2 regions of the Pseudoalteromonas luteoviolacea genome follow, and region 1 is predicted to be linked to the other one. Evidence: predicted binding sites of a transcription regulator. Region 1 holds the regulator's gene; the other holds the start of a gene.
The links. The regulator MetJ, encoded in region 1, represses methionine synthesis genes. The targets are predictions, from matches to a motif close to TAGACGTCTAGACGTCTA.

Region 1 (8,868 bases):
TGAATTTTTTCAAGTGCACTTTCTAAGCTGCCTTTTCGGCGTGTGGAGTCTCGATCAATACGGCTGACGGGCACGTCGGGAAAATGTGACGTGACAAATTCTTCTAGCTGCTCAGTGCCAAGTCCTGTTGGCATAATTTGTGTGCTTCCACAATCAGGACACTGATGGGGGACATACTGCTGTTCGCCGCAGTGATGGCATACCAAACGCTGCATGGTTTTATGATAAGTCGCGCTGGTGCTGCAATGCTGACAATCACTTAGCCAGCCGCATTCATGGCAGATTAGCGTGGGCGCAAACCCCCGGCGGTTAAGAAAGACCATCGCTTGCTTACCCATAGATAGGGTGCGCTCTATGGCTTTCAAGCTGGTACTTGCGAAGCCGCCTTGTGTCTGCTGCGCTTTCATATCAACCAATAAAAATTGATTGTCCTGACTGGTTTGTGCACGCTTGCTGAGCGTGAGCAATTGAAATTTATTGTCTAATGCCTTTTTTAAGGTTTCAAGAGCCGGAGTAGCGGTGCCTAAGAGTAATGGGCACTGGGATTGATGTGCTCGGTAAGCGGCCAAATCACGTGCATGGTACCTCAAACTATCCTGTTGTTTGAATGAATGATCATGCTCTTCATCTACGATGATCATTGCCAGAGACTTAAATGGTAAGAAAATACTAGAGCGTGTTCCGATGACCAGTGCGGTAGTGGCTTGTTGCGCTCTACGCCATGTGTGAAGGCGCTCATTATCGGTTAAATTTGAGTGCCACAGATCAATTGGAAGCCCAGGAAAGCGTTGCTTAAATCGATTGACTGTTTGTGGGGTAAGGCCAATCTCTGGCACGAGTACGAGTGCTTGCTGTCCTGCACTGAGCACTTTTTCCAGACATTGCAAGTAGACTTCGGTTTTGCCGCTACCCGTCACGCCTTCAATTAAAAAAGTGCGAAACCCCTGAGTATGATTAATGGCGCTGCATGCTGTCGCTTGCTCTTCATTTAAAATTGGCTTGCTGCCCACTGATAACGCTTCATGTTGCCATGAGGTATCAGCGCGTAACTCTTCGCGGATCAACTGCTTTTCTAGCAAGCCTTTTATTTGTGCTTGTGTAAAACCTAGGGTTTTTAGTTCCGTATGTGTGGCATCGCCTGCGGTGCGTAACTGCTCAATTAAGGCTAATTGCTTTTTAGCCCGCAGTTGAGAGATGACTCGCCCTTCATCTGTTAAAGTGAGCATAGGCACTTGAGTCTTATCAGCATCTTGACCATCTCGAAGTGCGCCAGGTAGTGCGGTAAATAAAGTTTCACCGAAAGGGTAACAATAATAGTGACTGATAAATTGTAAAAAGCTCAAGTGCGCACCATCTAAAATAGGGCTCTCATCGATGATGTCATCGATTGGCTTTATTTTATCTTCAGGTACATCACTGTGAGTCTTCAACTCTGTGACAACAGCTACGCAGCGTCGATTGGCAAACTTGACCCAAACACGGCCCCCCACACAAGGCGACATAGATGCATGGTAGGTGTAATCAAATGTTTTGTGTAAAGGAACTTTTATTGCGACAGCTGCAAATGGCATGTGTGCTCCAAGTGATCCGCCTATTGCGTAAAGTATAAATGTGAAGTGGGGTGAGTATACCTCATCACCCCGTGCTTGTGAGTGTAAATTGCCAGCAGTAAACAGGAATAATAAAAATCTAATGGATTACTAATTTATTGCTTGTAGTTTGAGCATGAAAGACCTAAAATACGCGTCCAATTTATTTGTATAACGACGTATGGTGCCAAACTTCGGGTTTGGAGAGCGATACGGCCTTAACTAGAGGTTTCCTATGAAAGACGGTATTCATCCTAAGTACGAGACGATCTCAGCAACTTGTTCTTGTGGTAACAAATTTGAGACGCGTTCAACACTTTGTAAAGACATTCACCTAGACGTATGTTCTGAGTGTCACCCATTCTACACTGGTAAGCAGAAGATTCTTGATACTGGTGGTCGTGTTGATCGCTTCAACAAGCGCTTTGGCGCATTATCTGCTAAGCGTTAATTTCGACTTAGTTGATAATAGAAAGCACCTATGGGTGCTTTTTTTGTGCCCGTAAGGATGTTTTTCACCACATATTTCATATCGCAAGTCTAATCTCCCACCAATAAAAATCATTTGCAATTTGGTATTGTATTAAAAAGTTGCCATATTTGTTTTATAGCATAGTTAGCGATGCAGCCTGCATTGATAATAATCCATTGAGTGTGGCCCATCGCATTGTGAATGGTTTAGCATGAGTTGAGTGTTTAAATTTATCTTTGTTTTGAATAGTTATGCTATAAAACTTTGTCATTAAGTTTTTATAAATTCATTTAAATGTCACTAAATGCTTTTATCTTACAGTAAAAGTGGTTTATTTATTTAAAGATGATTGTTGTGTATCAAAAATGGACTTTTTGCATATAAATTAACCTGTAATGGCCAAAGGTAATTTGTATAAGCGTTAATTTATAGCAGTAAATATTGATGAAAAGTGGCTTAAAAGTCGCTAAATTACAAAAAATATCGGCTAACAGGATAGACCTGATAGTGCTTGAATTAATTTTCAAAAAAGGTATTGTTGAAAGCAGTTAGCGAATTTTTATCTCACTCTCACTTTTAACTTCTCGTAGGAAAAAATCGCGTCATGTCAGATTTACGTGAAAAAGCATTACATTACCACGCTCACCCCGTCCCAGGTAAAATCAGTATCGAGCTGACAAAGCCAGCTGAATCAGTTAAAGATCTTGCATTAGCATATAGTCCAGGTGTTGCAGAACCTGTACGTGAAATTGCCGCAGATCCTACCAACGCCTATCGTTATACAGGTAAAGGTAATATGGTAGCTGTTATCAGTAATGGTACTGCTATTTTAGGTCTGGGTAACTTAGGCCCATTGGCTTCTAAACCAGTTATGGAAGGTAAAGCCCTTTTATTTAAGCGCTTTGCGGGTTTAGACTCTATCGATATTGAAGTAAAGCACAATACAACTGAAGACTTCATCAATACGGTTGCAAATATCGCAGACACGTTTGGTGGCATCAACTTGGAAGATATTAAAGCACCAGAGTGTTTTGAGATTGAAAAAGCCTTGATTGAGCGCTGTGATGTGCCTGTTTTCCATGATGACCAACATGGTACAGCGATTGTAACAGCGGCTGGTATGTTGAACGCGTTGGAGATCCAAGGTAAAGACATCAAAGAAGCAATTATTGTTTGTTTGGGTGCCGGTGCTGCTGCGATTGCATGTATGGAGCTGCTAATTAAGTGCGGCGCTCAGCGTGAGCACATTTATATGCTAGATCGTAAAGGTGTGATCCATACGCGTCGTGATGATTTGAATGAATACAAAACATTATTTGCGAACAATACGGACAAGCGTACGCTGCAAGACGTGATCGCAGAAGCTGATGTGTTTGTTGGTGTATCTGGTCCAGATTTACTATCACCTGAAGATCTTAAATTGATGGCTGATAAGCCTGTGGTGTTCGCATGCTCGAACCCAGATCCTGAGATCAGTCCTGAAGTCGCGCATGGTGCTCGTGATGACTTAATCATGGCAACGGGTCGTTCTGATTATCCTAATCAGGTTAATAATGTGCTGTGTTTCCCGTTTATTTTCCGTGGCGCACTTGATGTTCGCGCCACAGCCATTAATGATGAAATGAAAATTGCCGCTGTAGAAGCTATCCGTAGCATTGCGAAAGAGCCTGTGCCTCAAGAAGTACTGGTTGCTGCTGAAGTCGAAAGTCTAGAGTTTGGCTCTGAGTATATTATTCCAAAACCGATGGACCCTCGTCTATTGCCACGCATCGCGAAAGCGGTTGCACAAGCAGCAATTGACTCGGGCGTTGCGCAAATTGATATGCCAGAGAATTACATGGCGTAAGCTTTTAAAACTAAAAAGCCTCACAATAGTGAGGCTTTTTTTGGCTTGAACGATGCGTTAGTCTTCGTTTATTTCTGGGATATCTAATCCCATCTTTTCCATTATATCGCGTACTTCTGCCGGGATCTTTTCTGGGTTATCTTTTCTCAAGTCTTCATCGTTGGGCAACGGTTGTCCAGTGAAGGCATGTAAAAAAGCTTCACACAATAGTTCGCTGTTTGTCGCATGGCGCAGGTTATTGACCTGTCTACGAGTCCTTTCATCTGTGAGTACTTTTAATACGTTCAGAGGAATTGAAACCGTGATTTTTTTCACTTGTTCTGATTTTTTACCGTGTTCTGCATAAGGGTGAACATATTCACCGTTCCATTTAGCCATAATTGTGTACTTGCCTCAGTGTTTACCTTGAATGCAAATAAGACTGTATTTTTGCGTGCTGAGTGTGCTGCAGACGGTTTGTACCTTGCACCCTATAAATAGACGCAGATTGTACAGGAAATTGGCAGAATACTCGGTCTTTTGCCATATTTGGTCAAAGATTCAGTCTTATTGGCATCCTTTATCGCTTTCGTGGCGAAATTTTATCGGTTTGAATAAGATAGTCAAATACTAGTTATTTGGCCATATAGAAGTATAAATGTTTTGACATCTTTCAATTGTTCATCTAACCTTTTAGACGTCTAAACATCCAAGTATCTAGGTGAGCTATGAGCCAAAGTAAAAAGTCAACGATTGCCGTAAGAAATGGCATTGATGCAGATAAGCATCATGGTGCAGTTGTGCCTCCTCTTTATCTTTCAACGACCTATTCTTTTGCTGATTTTGATAAGAAGCGAGATTATGATTATGGCCGTAGTGGTAACCCAAACCGAGATATATTGGCCGATACACTCACTCAGCTTGAGGGTGGGGAAAAAGGCATAATTACAGCAACGGGCATGGCTGCGGTTCACCTAGTTACACAGTTATTAAATCACGATGATACCTTGGTCATTCCACATGACTGCTATGGCGGTAGTTATCGCTTGTTTACCTCTTTGGAAAAGCGCGGCTTGCTGAAAGTCAAAGTGCTTGATTTAACACAGCCAGAGAGTATTAAGCAGATCGCAGAGATTGCGCCTAAGATTGTATGGATAGAAACACCTAGTAATCCAATTTTACGCTTAACAGATATTGAAGCCGTGGTTCAAGCTGCGCATGGCTGTGGTGCTTTGGTTGCGGCAGACAATACATTTTTATCTCCTGCATTACAAAATCCAATTGCATTTGGGGTAGACATCGTTGTGCATTCAACCACTAAATTTATCAACGGTCACTCAGATGTTGTTGGCGGAGCTGTGATCGCGCGCACTCAGGAGCTTGGAGATGAGCTTGCTTGGTGGGCGAATAATATTGGCATCACAGGTTCCCCTTTTGATAGTTACTTAACTCTACGAGGCTTGAGAACGTTAAAAGTACGCTTAAAACAACATGAACAAAATGCGTTAGCGATTGCACAGTATTTAGAAGCCTCACCTTACGTTGAACAAGTATATTACCCAGGACTTGCATCCCATCCTCAACATGAGCTTGCGAAAAAGCAGCAACATGGTTTTGGTGGCATGGTGAGTTTTGATATTAAAGGGACTCTCAAAGATTCTGCGACATTTTTAACCTCTCTATCTCAGTTTTCTCTCGCAGAATCTTTAGGTGGGGTCGAGAGCTTGATCTGTCACCCAGCAACAATGACTCATGCAGGTATGGAGCCTAAAGCACGCCTTGAAGCTGGCGTAGGAGATACGTTGATCCGCATTTCGGTGGGTATCGAAGATGTAGAAGACTTGCTTGCTGATTTAGAGTTGGCTTTTCGAAAAGTAAATAGCCCTGGATCTGGCAGCTCAGACAGTGCCAAAGATTTTAAATTATCACCAGCACACACGGTTTTATGGTAAGAACATGACAAAAGTAGTACATAAATTTGGTGGCTCAAGCCTGAGCTCAGCGGCTCGTTATCAAGCGGTTGCGAACATTATTTTGGGCCAATGCCAAGTTGGTGATTGTGTGGTGGTGTCTGCTGCCGGTAAGACAACAAATACCCTGGTGAAGCTATGGCAAAGTTATCAACAAAAAGATGATAACGCATTTAACGACATTCTATTGCAAGTGGAAAATCATCAAAACCTTCTCCTGACAGAATTATTTGATGCGCAACAGGCTAGCACCTTATCTGAGTGTCTAAAAAGTGAATTGCAAAATATTGCAAAGTCAGCGGCTAACAAGACGCTTCATGAAGCGTCTTTACTTGCTCATGGAGAGCTTTGGTCTGCAAGGCTATTAGCTAATTTACTCTCGACGTTTAATGTCAGTGCTATTGATGTTGATGCTAGAAAGTTATTTACTCAGCATCAGGGTCAATTGTTGCACGCTCAAAATAAACAATCGTGTCTGGAGCAAATCAAAACAGACAAAATTTATGTTGTGACAGGGTTTATCGCTTCTGATTGCGAAGGGAATACAATCACTTTGGGCCGTAATGGTAGTGATTACAGTGCAACTTTATTGGCCAATTATATTGATGCGCATGCTGTATCTATCTGGACTGATACCCATGGTGTGTTTAGTACGGATCCTCGTAAAGTAAGCTCAGCTATTAAATACCCAAAAGTGTGCCGCGTTCAAGCTAACTTACTTGCTCGCCTTGGTAATCCTGTCTTACATGCGAAAACACTGTCACCACTTAAAGGCACCAATATTAAGCTGCAAGTGCGCAGCAGCTATGATCCTGAAGCGATTGGCACAGAAATCGTAAAGCAGGGATATAGCAAAGACAAACGGTTTATTACTACATTTGATGAATTAGACCTGATCCGTGTTGAGGGGTTGGCCGCTGGTGAAGTACGTACTTTGAGTCAATTAATACAACATAGCATCCACCACTTTAACAAAGGCGGTGAGGATTATTTATTGGTGCCAAGCAATGACACACATACCGTTGCGACACATCTACAAGGCCGAGGCAATATTGTAGAATCTCATTTAAGAGGACTGGCTATTGTTGCACCGAGCTATGAAATACAACAACTCTCTCAACAAGCTGCAGCGATTTTAGAGCTACAAGATGTTGTCGTGCGTTTTACCCATAGCGATGGCAGCTATGCGTTGTTCTTAACTGATCAATCTATCGATAGCGATGTTTTAGCGATTTTACATGACAAATTAGTGAATAAAGGCCGTGAGCTTGCGGTGATTATTGCTGGATTAGGTAATGTGGGAGAAGTGTTTGTAGAACAATGCCAAAGGCAAGTCGAAAAACTACAAACGACATTTGATTTGAAAGTGGTTGCTTTGGTTCGCTCTAAAGAGATGCTGTTTTGCCCAAGCGGGATCAATATCGATAATTGGCAGCAACAGTGGCGTAGTGAAGCACAAGACTATCAGCCAGCAGATTTACTTGAGCGCATTGGTGAGCTTGATTATGAAAATAAGGTCGTGATAGACATCACTGCCAGCGATGCCTTTAGCAATATGTACCCGAGTTTTGTTGCCCATGATTGCCATTTGATCAGTGCCAACAAATATGCAGGTACCGCTGAACAAACTTGGTACGCAAAGCTCATCGAACAGCTTCAAGAGCGCAATTTACACTGGCGTTATAACACCAGTGTTGGCGCCGGTTTACCGATTAATTTTGCGTTGGCTGACTTGCAAAATAGTGGCGATACAGTGACGCGCATTGAGGGTGTATTCTCCGGTACGCTTTCGTGGCTATGTAGCAGCTTTGATGGCAGTAAAGCATTTTCTGAACTGGTGTTAGAAGCACAGTCTATGGGCTACACAGAGCCTGATCCTCGAGAGGATTTATCAGGACGAGATATGCAGCGCAAACTGCTTATTTTAGCCAGAGACTTAGGTTTACAGCTTGATGTTGACGACATTGCTCTAGAGCCCTTGATGCCAGTGCATCTGGCCGACGGTGATTGGGATTCATTTTTGGCCAAGCGTGAAGCGCTAGATGAGTTTTACCAATCTCGTTATGAGCAAGCACAATCTGAAGGTAAAGCATTGCGCTATACCGGTGCATTAGAGGTCGATAGCGAAGGTAAAGTCAGTGCGAAAGTCGGTATTGCCTATGCAGAAGCTGGTAGTGCAATCGCAAATCTAACGCCTGGTGATAATATATTTGTGATCACCAGCCAATGGTATGAAAGCAATCCATTGGTTATCCAAGGCCCTGGTGCGGGTAAAGAAGTGACAGCTGCGGGCATACATTCAGATTTGTACTGGTTAACTCAAAAGCTCAAGTAATGACTCTTTTTTGTCAGGAGAATTAATCATAAAAAGGCCATGCAAAGCATGGCCTTTTTATGATTCTTAGAAGAGTTCTTCTGTGGCTGGTAGGGCATCTTCAAAGGGAGTACTACTACCAGAGTCTAAGACATATTTGGTTGGTGCAGTGCCGCGTTCAAAGTATTCAAAACGACTGGTGTAGTCATTTTTTTCACTTAATAGCCCTGTTTTTAAATCAATTCTGATTGAAACCAATCCCGGTGGTGGCTCTATTGGTGCCAGTGGAGCCTCTTTGAGTGCATGGCGCATAAAGCTCACCCAAGCAGGTTGTGCCGAAGTGGCGCCGGCTTCTGCGCCGACAATTTGCTTTTTACCTAGGTTGCTATTGTAGGCTGCTCTGCCCAAAGGTTTACTGGCATCATCAAAGCCGACCCATACTGTGGTCAATAGGTTACGGTTGAAGCCGGTAAACCAAGTATCGACAGCATTGTTGGTGGTACCCGTTTTACCTGCGAGATCTTTTCGTTTTAGCGTTTGTGCACGCCAACCTGTGCCTGTCCAACCTGTTTTGTGTCGCCAACTGCCGCCGCCCCAAATTGCACTTTTCAGTGCATCAGCCACTAAGAAAGCATTTTTCTCAGAGATAATTCTTGGTGCACATGTATATGGGTCTGCCTCTAATTCATCTTCGTTAC
Region 2 (8,868 bases), 990 kb from region 1:
CATCATTCGAATACAATCTGGCTGAATGTTCTTCTGTTGGGAAAATCAACAGCCTAGGCGATTCAAAGCTTAAAAACCATATGTTTGAATTGTTTGCAGCCGATGTTGGGGCATTGTTTTTTTCTTTTGGCTGCGTACTCTTTTTATCTATCATGGTGTTAGATGTTTAAAACCAACCCACTTTGTTTAACAAAGTGGGTTTTTTATTATTTAACTCCAGCCGTCATATCTTTTTCTACGTGATAAAAATAAAGTCAATAAAACACCTAAGATTAATCCAGACAAAGCAATTCCTCCCCCATAGGTGAGCAGCTTATGCTGTTCTTCTTTGACTTGATTTTGGTTTGACTCGGTTTGCTGCTGCAGTTGAATGTTCAGATCTTGAATCGTGGCTTGTAATTCAATATTTTGAGACTCCAATAATGCATAATCGTTCTGTAAATTGGGGACTGATGCTTTTAGGCCGTCAAGTTGACGCTCAGCTTCTGCAAGCGACTCATTCAATTGATTAACTTGCTGCTTTAATCCAGTTTCTGCAGTGACGAATTGTGATTCAACCCAACCGCTTCTATTTTTGTTATCTATGATCCGCACAAAATTATTTTCTTGCTCGTTGGTTATTTGTACAGGGGTGCCTGCTTCAACGGAGCCTAGAATTCGATAGTTTTTCCCAGGGCCTGAATGCATAAATAAGTAGAGGTTATCAACAATAAAACCATTAGGTGTATTTTGTTGCGCCGTTTGTTCTTGTGGGGCGTCCAGATTGTCTTCCTCTGCATGAAGTGCAATAGGAGCAAAAACAAACAAAAGTGGCAATACGAGGCGTTTGATCATTCTCGAGCCCTTATTTTTTTAAGGTTTATATGAATTTATGAAAATAGTATGGCTTTAAAAAGCGCTTGGCAAGGGATTAAGGTGTGATCATGTTTTTTTATTTCTTTATGTGCATTGCAGTAAAGGTTATCTTGTTTCAAACTCGTGGTGATATGTGTTCCGAAATAGTGTAAATAGCACTGTATTGGTGGCCGTTGTCGCGGTTATGGAAGTCAGTTGTTAAGTATGCAACTTAATGCAATTTGCATTCATTTACCCTTTGTTTGTGGGAAAAGATTGCAAAATTAGGTGTCTTTGTATATTTTGAACGTTCTCATATTACAAAGGTAACCTACCTCCTAATGGACACTGAAATAGAACTGAAGTTTTTGGTTTCAGACAACGAAGTTCCGCTTATTCCAGCATTGATCACTCAGTTTGCAAAGCGGGTTAATAACAAGCCGGCAAAAAATTTAGAAAATGCATATTATGATACGCCTAGTAGAGAATTAAGGGCGTTAGATATAGGGCTTCGCACACGTTGTCAAGACGATGACTGTGAGCAGACAATCAAGCTTTCTGGTGAGGTACTAGGGGGTCTTCATCAACGCCCAGAATACAATTTACCATTAAAAACAAGAAAACCAGATATTTTTGCTTTTGATGCAAGCATTTGGCCAATTGGAATGCGACTAGAGTCAATTGCCGAAAACTTATTTCCGATATTTAGCACAAATTTCATCAGAAGAACCTGGCTGATAGAAACCGAATCGGGCAGTTTAATTGAAGTGGTATTGGATAAAGGCGAAGTATCGGCCAGCGGTAAGTCTGAAGCGATTTCTGAACTAGAGATAGAGCTGGTAGAAGGAGAGCGCGTTGATTTATTTTTATTGGCAGAGCAACTGGTCGCACAGGTCGGACTAAGGCTAGGGTATTACTCTAAAGCTGCCAGAGGGTACCGTTTAGCGGATGATAAGCCGTTACAAGCGAACAAAGAAATCGGGTTTGTACCGTTATCTAGCGATATGAATCAAGAGCAAGCGTTTATAAAAACCATTAACTACGCAATTGCACTGGTTCAAAAACATGAGCAATGTTATGTCAATGAGCCAAGCTTAAAAACTTTAAAACGTATCATAGATGGAGTCCGTTTAATTAAGCATGCTTTTTGGTTATTCGAAGAGTTTGTTGCAAGAGAAACTACGGATAGCCTACGCAAAGAACTAAAGTGGTTGTTAGGGGAGCTTGATTGGGTAGAGAGTGCCATCTATTTAAAGACGTACACATCTAAAAGACATGCTTACTACAAACGCATTCATGGTGCACCAGAGCTGTCTCAAGTGATTAATGACCTGAAAAGTGTTCAGCCGACCAAAACGGATTTAGAAGATCTGTTCCACTGTCCGCGATATAACAAGCTATTATTGTCATTGACTCGTTGGTTAATGGAAAAAAGTTGGCGACAGCAGTGGGATCAAAATGCAATAAAATCGGCGCAGAGCAGTGTCCGTTCGATGGCCAAAAAAACGTTCGATTTAGAGTGGAAAAAGCTTAAATCTATTTTTCCTGAGAAAAGCGCCATGTCTCTCGAGCAGTATGTTCAAACACGTTCAAGTATTGAAGAGATGTTACTGAGTGGTAGCTGTTTAGGTGGGCTATTTGATGAAGAGCTAAGGCTGAGCTTTAGAGCGCCTTGGATGGACATTCTCGCTGGTATTTATGAACTGGAAACATTGCATTATTTACAGCAGCTCTGTGAAGGGCAAGAAGCTCAACCACTGTCTGAAATTTTGGTTTGGTTACAGCAAAAGTCGGATTTTTTGATCAGTGCAATGGATCAGAGTCGAGACGCATCAATTAATTGTGAGCCTTATTGGTAAGAACTGGGCTTCATAATACTGAATCTAGGGCACTTTTTAGCGTCCTAGGTCTATATATATAAACTAAAATTCAGCCGGTAAAAAATATACTTTCGAGCGCTGTTGCCTCTTAGTATTTGCTTCCCACCGAGAATCTTGCGCCCCTAATTACTAATATAATGCTATTCAATCTTATCTAAATAGGTAACTATTAGACATTACTAAATAGTCGCGACAGGTCAAAGTTCATCTACTACACTAAAATCAAAGCCGCCATATAGGTGACCTATGATAGAAATTGATGACAAAGTTTTAGCAGATTTAAGGTCAGGGTTTAGCTTACCTGCCAAGCCCGAAATCTTACAAAGTCTACAAGATGAACTAAATAGAGATGAACCTGAATTAAATCGTGTGGCTGCGATTATTACAGAAGATGTAGCCACATCTGCTGCAGTATTGAAAGTTATCAACTCTCCTGCATATGGCATGTCTAGAACTGTTACAGACATTAAGCAGGCTGTAATGTTTTTGGGTATGAACTGTATTACTCAGGTTGTTACAGGGCATTTGTTAAAAAGTGCTTTTGAGCAAGACGACTGCTGTATTTCTTTGCAGCGTTTTTGGGACAGTGCCTCTGATATTTCGCAAGTCGCTATGCTCATTGGGAAAAAAGTAAACTCAGCGATCCCAGTTGAAGATTTGCAATTGCTAGGTCTTTTTCATGATGCTGGGGTCCCTGCAATGGCGATGCGTTTTAAAGATTATCATGATGTACTGATGCGTGCCGCGCAGCGTCCAGAGCACCCATTAATAGAATATGAAGCGCAACAGTACCCGACAAACCATACTGTTGTCGGGTACTATTTGGCGAGCTCTTGGCATTTGCCAAAAAGGGTGTGCCAAATTATTTTACGACATCATGATCCGGTGTTTTTTCAAGATAATGATTCTGGTGTAGAAAAGCAGATAATGGCCACTCTGAAGCTTGCAGAGAATTTTTGTTTTGAGATTAAGCATTTTAGAAGCTGTGCTGATTGGCATGCTTTTAAAGACGATGTGATGCTCGCTTTAGATCTGAGCGATGATGACTATAACGATGTAAAAGAGGACGTTGAAGAGTTTTTGATAGGTTAAAAAAGGCGCATATTGCGCCTTTTTATAAGTTTGGCAATTATACGCCAGCTGCTGCTTTAAGTGCTTCAGCTTTGTCTGTTTTTTCCCATGGGAATTCTTCACGACCGAAGTGACCATATGCCGCAGTTGGCTGGTAAATTGGGCGCTCAAGGTCAAGCATTGTAAGTAAGCCATATGGGCGTAGGTCGAAGTGCTCACGAACAAGCTCGATCAAACGTGCCTCTTCAACTTTGCCTGTACCAAATGTATCAATGCTGATAGACGTTGGCTCTGCAACACCGATTGCGTAAGAAACTTGGATTTCACACTTGTCTGCAAGACCAGCGGCAACGATGTTCTTAGCCACGTAACGACCTGCATAAGCTGCTGAACGGTCAACTTTAGATGGATCTTTACCAGAGAAAGCACCACCACCGTGTCTCGCCATACCACCGTATGTATCAACGATGATTTTACGACCTGTAAGACCACAGTCACCCATTGGGCCACCAATTACAAAACGGCCAGTTGGGTTAATGAAAAACTTAGTGGCTTCAGTGATTAGTTCTTTTGGTAGTGTTGGCTTAATGATGGTTTCCATGACAGCTTCTACTAAATCATCCTGAGATACTGAGTCACAGTGTTGAGTAGAAAGCACTACCGCATCGATACCAACAGGTTGGCCATTTTCATAAGCAAAAGTCACCTGAGATTTTGCATCTGGACGTAGCCAAGGTAGTGTGCCGTCTTTACGTACTTGAGCTTGACGCTGTACTAGACGGTGAGAATAGGTAATTGGAGCAGGCATTAAAACGTCAGTTTCGTTACATGCATAACCAAACATTAAACCTTGGTCACCAGCACCTTGATCTTCTGGACGAGAGCGATCTACACCTTGGTTAATATCAGGTGATTGCTTACCAATTGTATTTAAGATTGCACAAGAGTCAGCATCAAAGCCCATATCTGAATGCGTGTAACCAATTTCACGTACTGTTTTACGTGTTAGTTCTTCGATATCTACCCAAGCACTTGTGGTTACTTCACCACCAACCATGACCATACCTGTTTTTACATAGGTCTCACACGCAACACGTGCTTTAGGGTCTTGCTCAAGAATTGCATCTAATACTGCATCTGAAATTTGATCCGCAATTTTATCCGGATGGCCTTCAGAAACTGACTCTGAAGTAAATAAGTGTTTCGCCATTATTATATACTCACAAATAGTGCGCTTCGCGAACATGCGTAAAACAGCGCTTGAATAATTTAGGGAGTTATTCTAACCAAAACATAAAAGTATGCATAGTTTTTTTACGCCTAGACGTCTATTTTTAAATACTTGCATTTTATGCATTAAAAACAATGTGAATTTATAACTTTTATTGTGATTTTAATTGCAGTGGTAATTTTATTAGGTAAGAATGGGCCTTTAAAAACACCCGTGCAAACACTTAAAGGTAGGAGAATCCATGCCATCTCGCAAAGAACTTGCAAACGCAATTCGCGTTCTATCCATGGACGCTGTACAAAAGGCTAAATCAGGCCACCCAGGGGCACCCATGGGCATGGCAGACATCGCAGAGGTACTTTGGCGCGATTATTTAAAGCACAACCCAAACAACCCAGAGTGGGTAGATAGAGACAGATTTGTATTATCAAATGGCCACGGCTCAATGTTAATTTATTCTTTATTACATTTGAGTGGCTATGAGTTATCTATTGATGATCTGAAAAACTTTCGTCAGATGCACTCTAAAACGCCAGGCCATCCTGAGTATGGGTATGCACCAGGTATTGAAACAACAACGGGTCCTCTAGGCCAAGGCATTACTAATGCTGTCGGTATGGCTATCGCTGAAAAAGCATTAGCAGCTCAGTTTAACCGTGACGAATACGATATTGTTAATCACTACACCTATGCATTTCTGGGTGATGGCTGTTTGATGGAAGGTATTTCTCATGAGGCGTGCTCTCTAGCAGGCACACTAGGTCTAGGTAAATTGATCGCGTTTTGGGATGACAATGGCATCTCAATTGATGGTGAAGTGGAAGGTTGGTTTAGTGACGATACGCCAAAACGCTTTGAAGCGTATGGTTGGCACGTAATCCCTGCTGTTGATGGCCATGACAGTGAAGCAATTGCTGCGGCTATCGACGCTGCGCGTGCAGAAACAGGCAAGCCAACGCTTATTTGTTGTAAAACAGTGATTGGTTATGGTTCTCCGAATAAATCAGGTAGCCATGATTGTCACGGTGCCCCGCTAGGTGATGATGAAATTAAAGCTGCACGTGAGTTCCTTGGTTGGAAACATGATGCATTTGAAATCCCTGAAGATATATATGCTAAATGGGATGGTGCGGCACATGGGCAGCAGATCCAAAGCGAGTGGTTAGTTAAGTTCACTGAATACCAGATGCATTACCCTGAACTTGCGGCCGAATTTGAGCGTCGTACTAAAGGTGAACTGCCTGCGAACTGGACTGAGCAAACAGAATCATACATTGCACAATTGCAGGCTAACCCAGCAAATCCAGCAACGCGTAAAGCATCACAAAATGCACTAAATGCATTTGGTCCAATTTTACCTGAGTTTATGGGTGGTTCAGCGGACCTTGCAGGTTCAAACTTAACCCTTTGGGAGGGTTCAAAAGGGTTAACAGCAGATGATGCGTCAGGCAATTACATTTTTTACGGTGTACGTGAATTTGGCATGTCTGCGATCATGAACGGTATTACTTTACACAAGGGCTTTATCCCATACGGTGCGACTTTCCTAATGTTCATGGAGTATGCACGCAATGCTGTACGTATGGCTGCACTTATGAAGCAACCGAGTATTTTTGTTTATACTCATGACTCTATTGGTTTGGGTGAAGATGGCCCAACGCACCAGCCTGTAGAACAGCTTGCCAATATGCGTATGACACCTAATCTTGTCAGCTGGCGTCCATGTGATCAGGTTGAATCTGCAGTTTCTTGGCAGCAAGCAGTAGAGCGTAAAGATGGTCCAACATCATTAGTATTTACTCGCCAAGGCCTTGAACAACAACCTCGTACGGATGAGCAAGTCGCAGCAATTAAACGCGGTGGCTACATTTTAAGTTGTGATTCTAATCCAGAGGTTATTCTGATCGCAACAGGCTCAGAAGTTCAGTTAGCTGTAGAGGCGGCCTTCCAATTACGTCAAGAAGGTAAGAAAGTTCGTGTCGTTTCAATGCCATCTACAGATGTATTTGATGCGCAGTCTGCAGACTACAAAGAATCGGTATTACCTTCTTCAGTGACTCGTCGTGTTGCTATTGAAGCAGGCATTGAAGATTTCTGGTTTAAATATGTTGGTTTAAATGGTGCTATCGTAGGTATGAGTACCTTTGGTGAATCTGCACCTGCAGGTGAACTATTCAAACACTTTGGCTTCACAGTTGAAAATATAGTTGCGAAAACTAAAGCGCTATTTTAATACTGAGGAAGTAAAAAAACCGCCTCATTGAAGGCGGTTTTTTTGTTTTTATTACATTTAAGTTTAATTTGTTGCAACTAATTCAATTAAATTATTAAAACTTTACTGAATTTAGCTATATTTAATAAAAATAATTTTAGTTTTTTTCACTTTGGGCTAATTAAACTCTGAACTGTGAGACGGATTGTCGTAATTCTTCAGCCAATTTAGCCACTTCCGAACTCGAAATAGTCGTTTGATTTGCACCTTCTGCTGTTTGCTCAGCAATTGTAACAATTGACTCTAAGCGCTCACTGATCTCTTGTGATACTTGTTGTTGTTCATTTGCGGCTGTAGCGATTTCCTCACTTACATCGTGTGCTCTTGATACTGCGTCGGTGATAGAGTTTAGCGCTTCGTTGGCGATATCACTTTGTGCCACACACGACTCAGCTTGTTGTTGACCTTTAGACATAGCTGTTACCGCTTCTTCTGCACCCGCTTGCAAGGATTCAATCATTGACTGAATCTCTTGGGTTGATTCTTGGGTTTTACTTGCTAAGGAACGCACTTCATCAGCAACTACCGCAAATCCACGCCCTTGCTCACCGGCACGGGCTGCTTCAATCGCGGCATTTAGAGCCAGTAGGTTAGTTTGTTCTGCGATGCCGCGGATCACATCTAAAATCCCGCCTATTGCTGAGCTGTCATGATGAAGTTTGTTGATAACGGTAGAGACTTCCTCTACTTCATGTGCCAATTGCTCAATCGTTCTTTTATTGTCGTGAGAAATACCTTTAACACGCTCAGCTTCTTGGTCTGCATTTTTAATTTCGTCAAGTGCCTGATGGGCACTGTTGCTTACACCGTGCGCCGTGCTGCTCATTTCCGTGGTTGCAGTTGCAGCTTGCTCAACTTGCGACTGCTGACTTTTTATCGCCTGGCTAGATTCTGATGTAATGGCAGAGGTTTGCTCTGAAGCTGCTGCTAATTGAGTAGAGCGTGAGACAATACCTGTGATCAACTCTTTTAAGCTTGTGATTAGGGTATTACAGCTCTGCGCTAATTCACCAAACTCATCTTTAGCTGAAGCATCGAGTGTGTGCGTCATATCGCCTCTTGCAACAATATCAAGTACACGGTTGACTTCTGAAAGCGGCTTAGTGATACGACTTACCGTAAAGTAAGCAATTCCAATAGCCAGCAAGGTGGCTAATATCATACCAGTCCATGTTGCGATATTTGCGGATGATACATCCTCAGTCACTTCACTTTGAATTTCAAATGCTAATTGCTTTGATTGCGCTACGAGTTCACCTAATTGTGCGAGTGCTTTTTCGGTCGCTTTCTCTGCGCTGTTTAGCTCATTTTGGGTATTAATCCGTGCGGTGATCAAGCGCTGGCGATTATTTGCGATACTGTCGCTGCCTTGCAGTTGCTCTTTAAGCGCGCTGTAATATGAATCTAAATCACTGAGTAAATCTTCATCTAGTTGAGCGACAGTGCTGCGCATTAATTCTAGGTTACGGTCGACATCTTCGAACACGTAGCTTTGCTCTTTTTTGACAATATCTAATGTGCTTGAATCATCAATCGTTAAAATATCAGCACTACTTGTGGCTAAAGAGCTAAAGGAATTC

Region 2: metK (methionine adenosyltransferase) is a predicted target of MetJ. The motif match lies at 5,099-5,116, and genes of this name have one in related genera.

The regions. Positions count from the first base shown of each region.
Region 1 is NZ_CP015411.1:310,849-319,716, forward strand. It holds gene priA (primosomal protein N') at 1-1,571, opposite strand, end outside; gene rpmE (50S ribosomal protein L31) at 1,825-2,040, shown strand; gene S4054249_RS01325 (malic enzyme-like NAD(P)-binding protein) at 2,666-3,907, shown strand; gene metJ (met regulon transcriptional regulator MetJ) at 3,965-4,285, opposite strand; gene metB (cystathionine gamma-synthase) at 4,615-5,838, shown strand; gene metL (bifunctional aspartate kinase/homoserine dehydrogenase II) at 5,843-8,191, shown strand; gene S4054249_RS01345 (penicillin-binding protein 1A) at 8,258-8,868, opposite strand, start outside.
Region 2 is NZ_CP015411.1:1,297,129-1,305,996, forward strand. It holds gene S4054249_RS05685 (hypothetical protein) at 1-170, shown strand, start outside; gene S4054249_RS05690 (TIGR04211 family SH3 domain-containing protein) at 211-834, opposite strand; gene S4054249_RS05695 (CYTH and CHAD domain-containing protein) at 1,176-2,693, shown strand; gene S4054249_RS05700 (HDOD domain-containing protein) at 2,961-3,806, shown strand; gene metK (methionine adenosyltransferase) at 3,844-4,995, opposite strand; gene tkt (transketolase) at 5,258-7,249, shown strand; gene S4054249_RS05715 (methyl-accepting chemotaxis protein) at 7,410-8,868, opposite strand, start outside.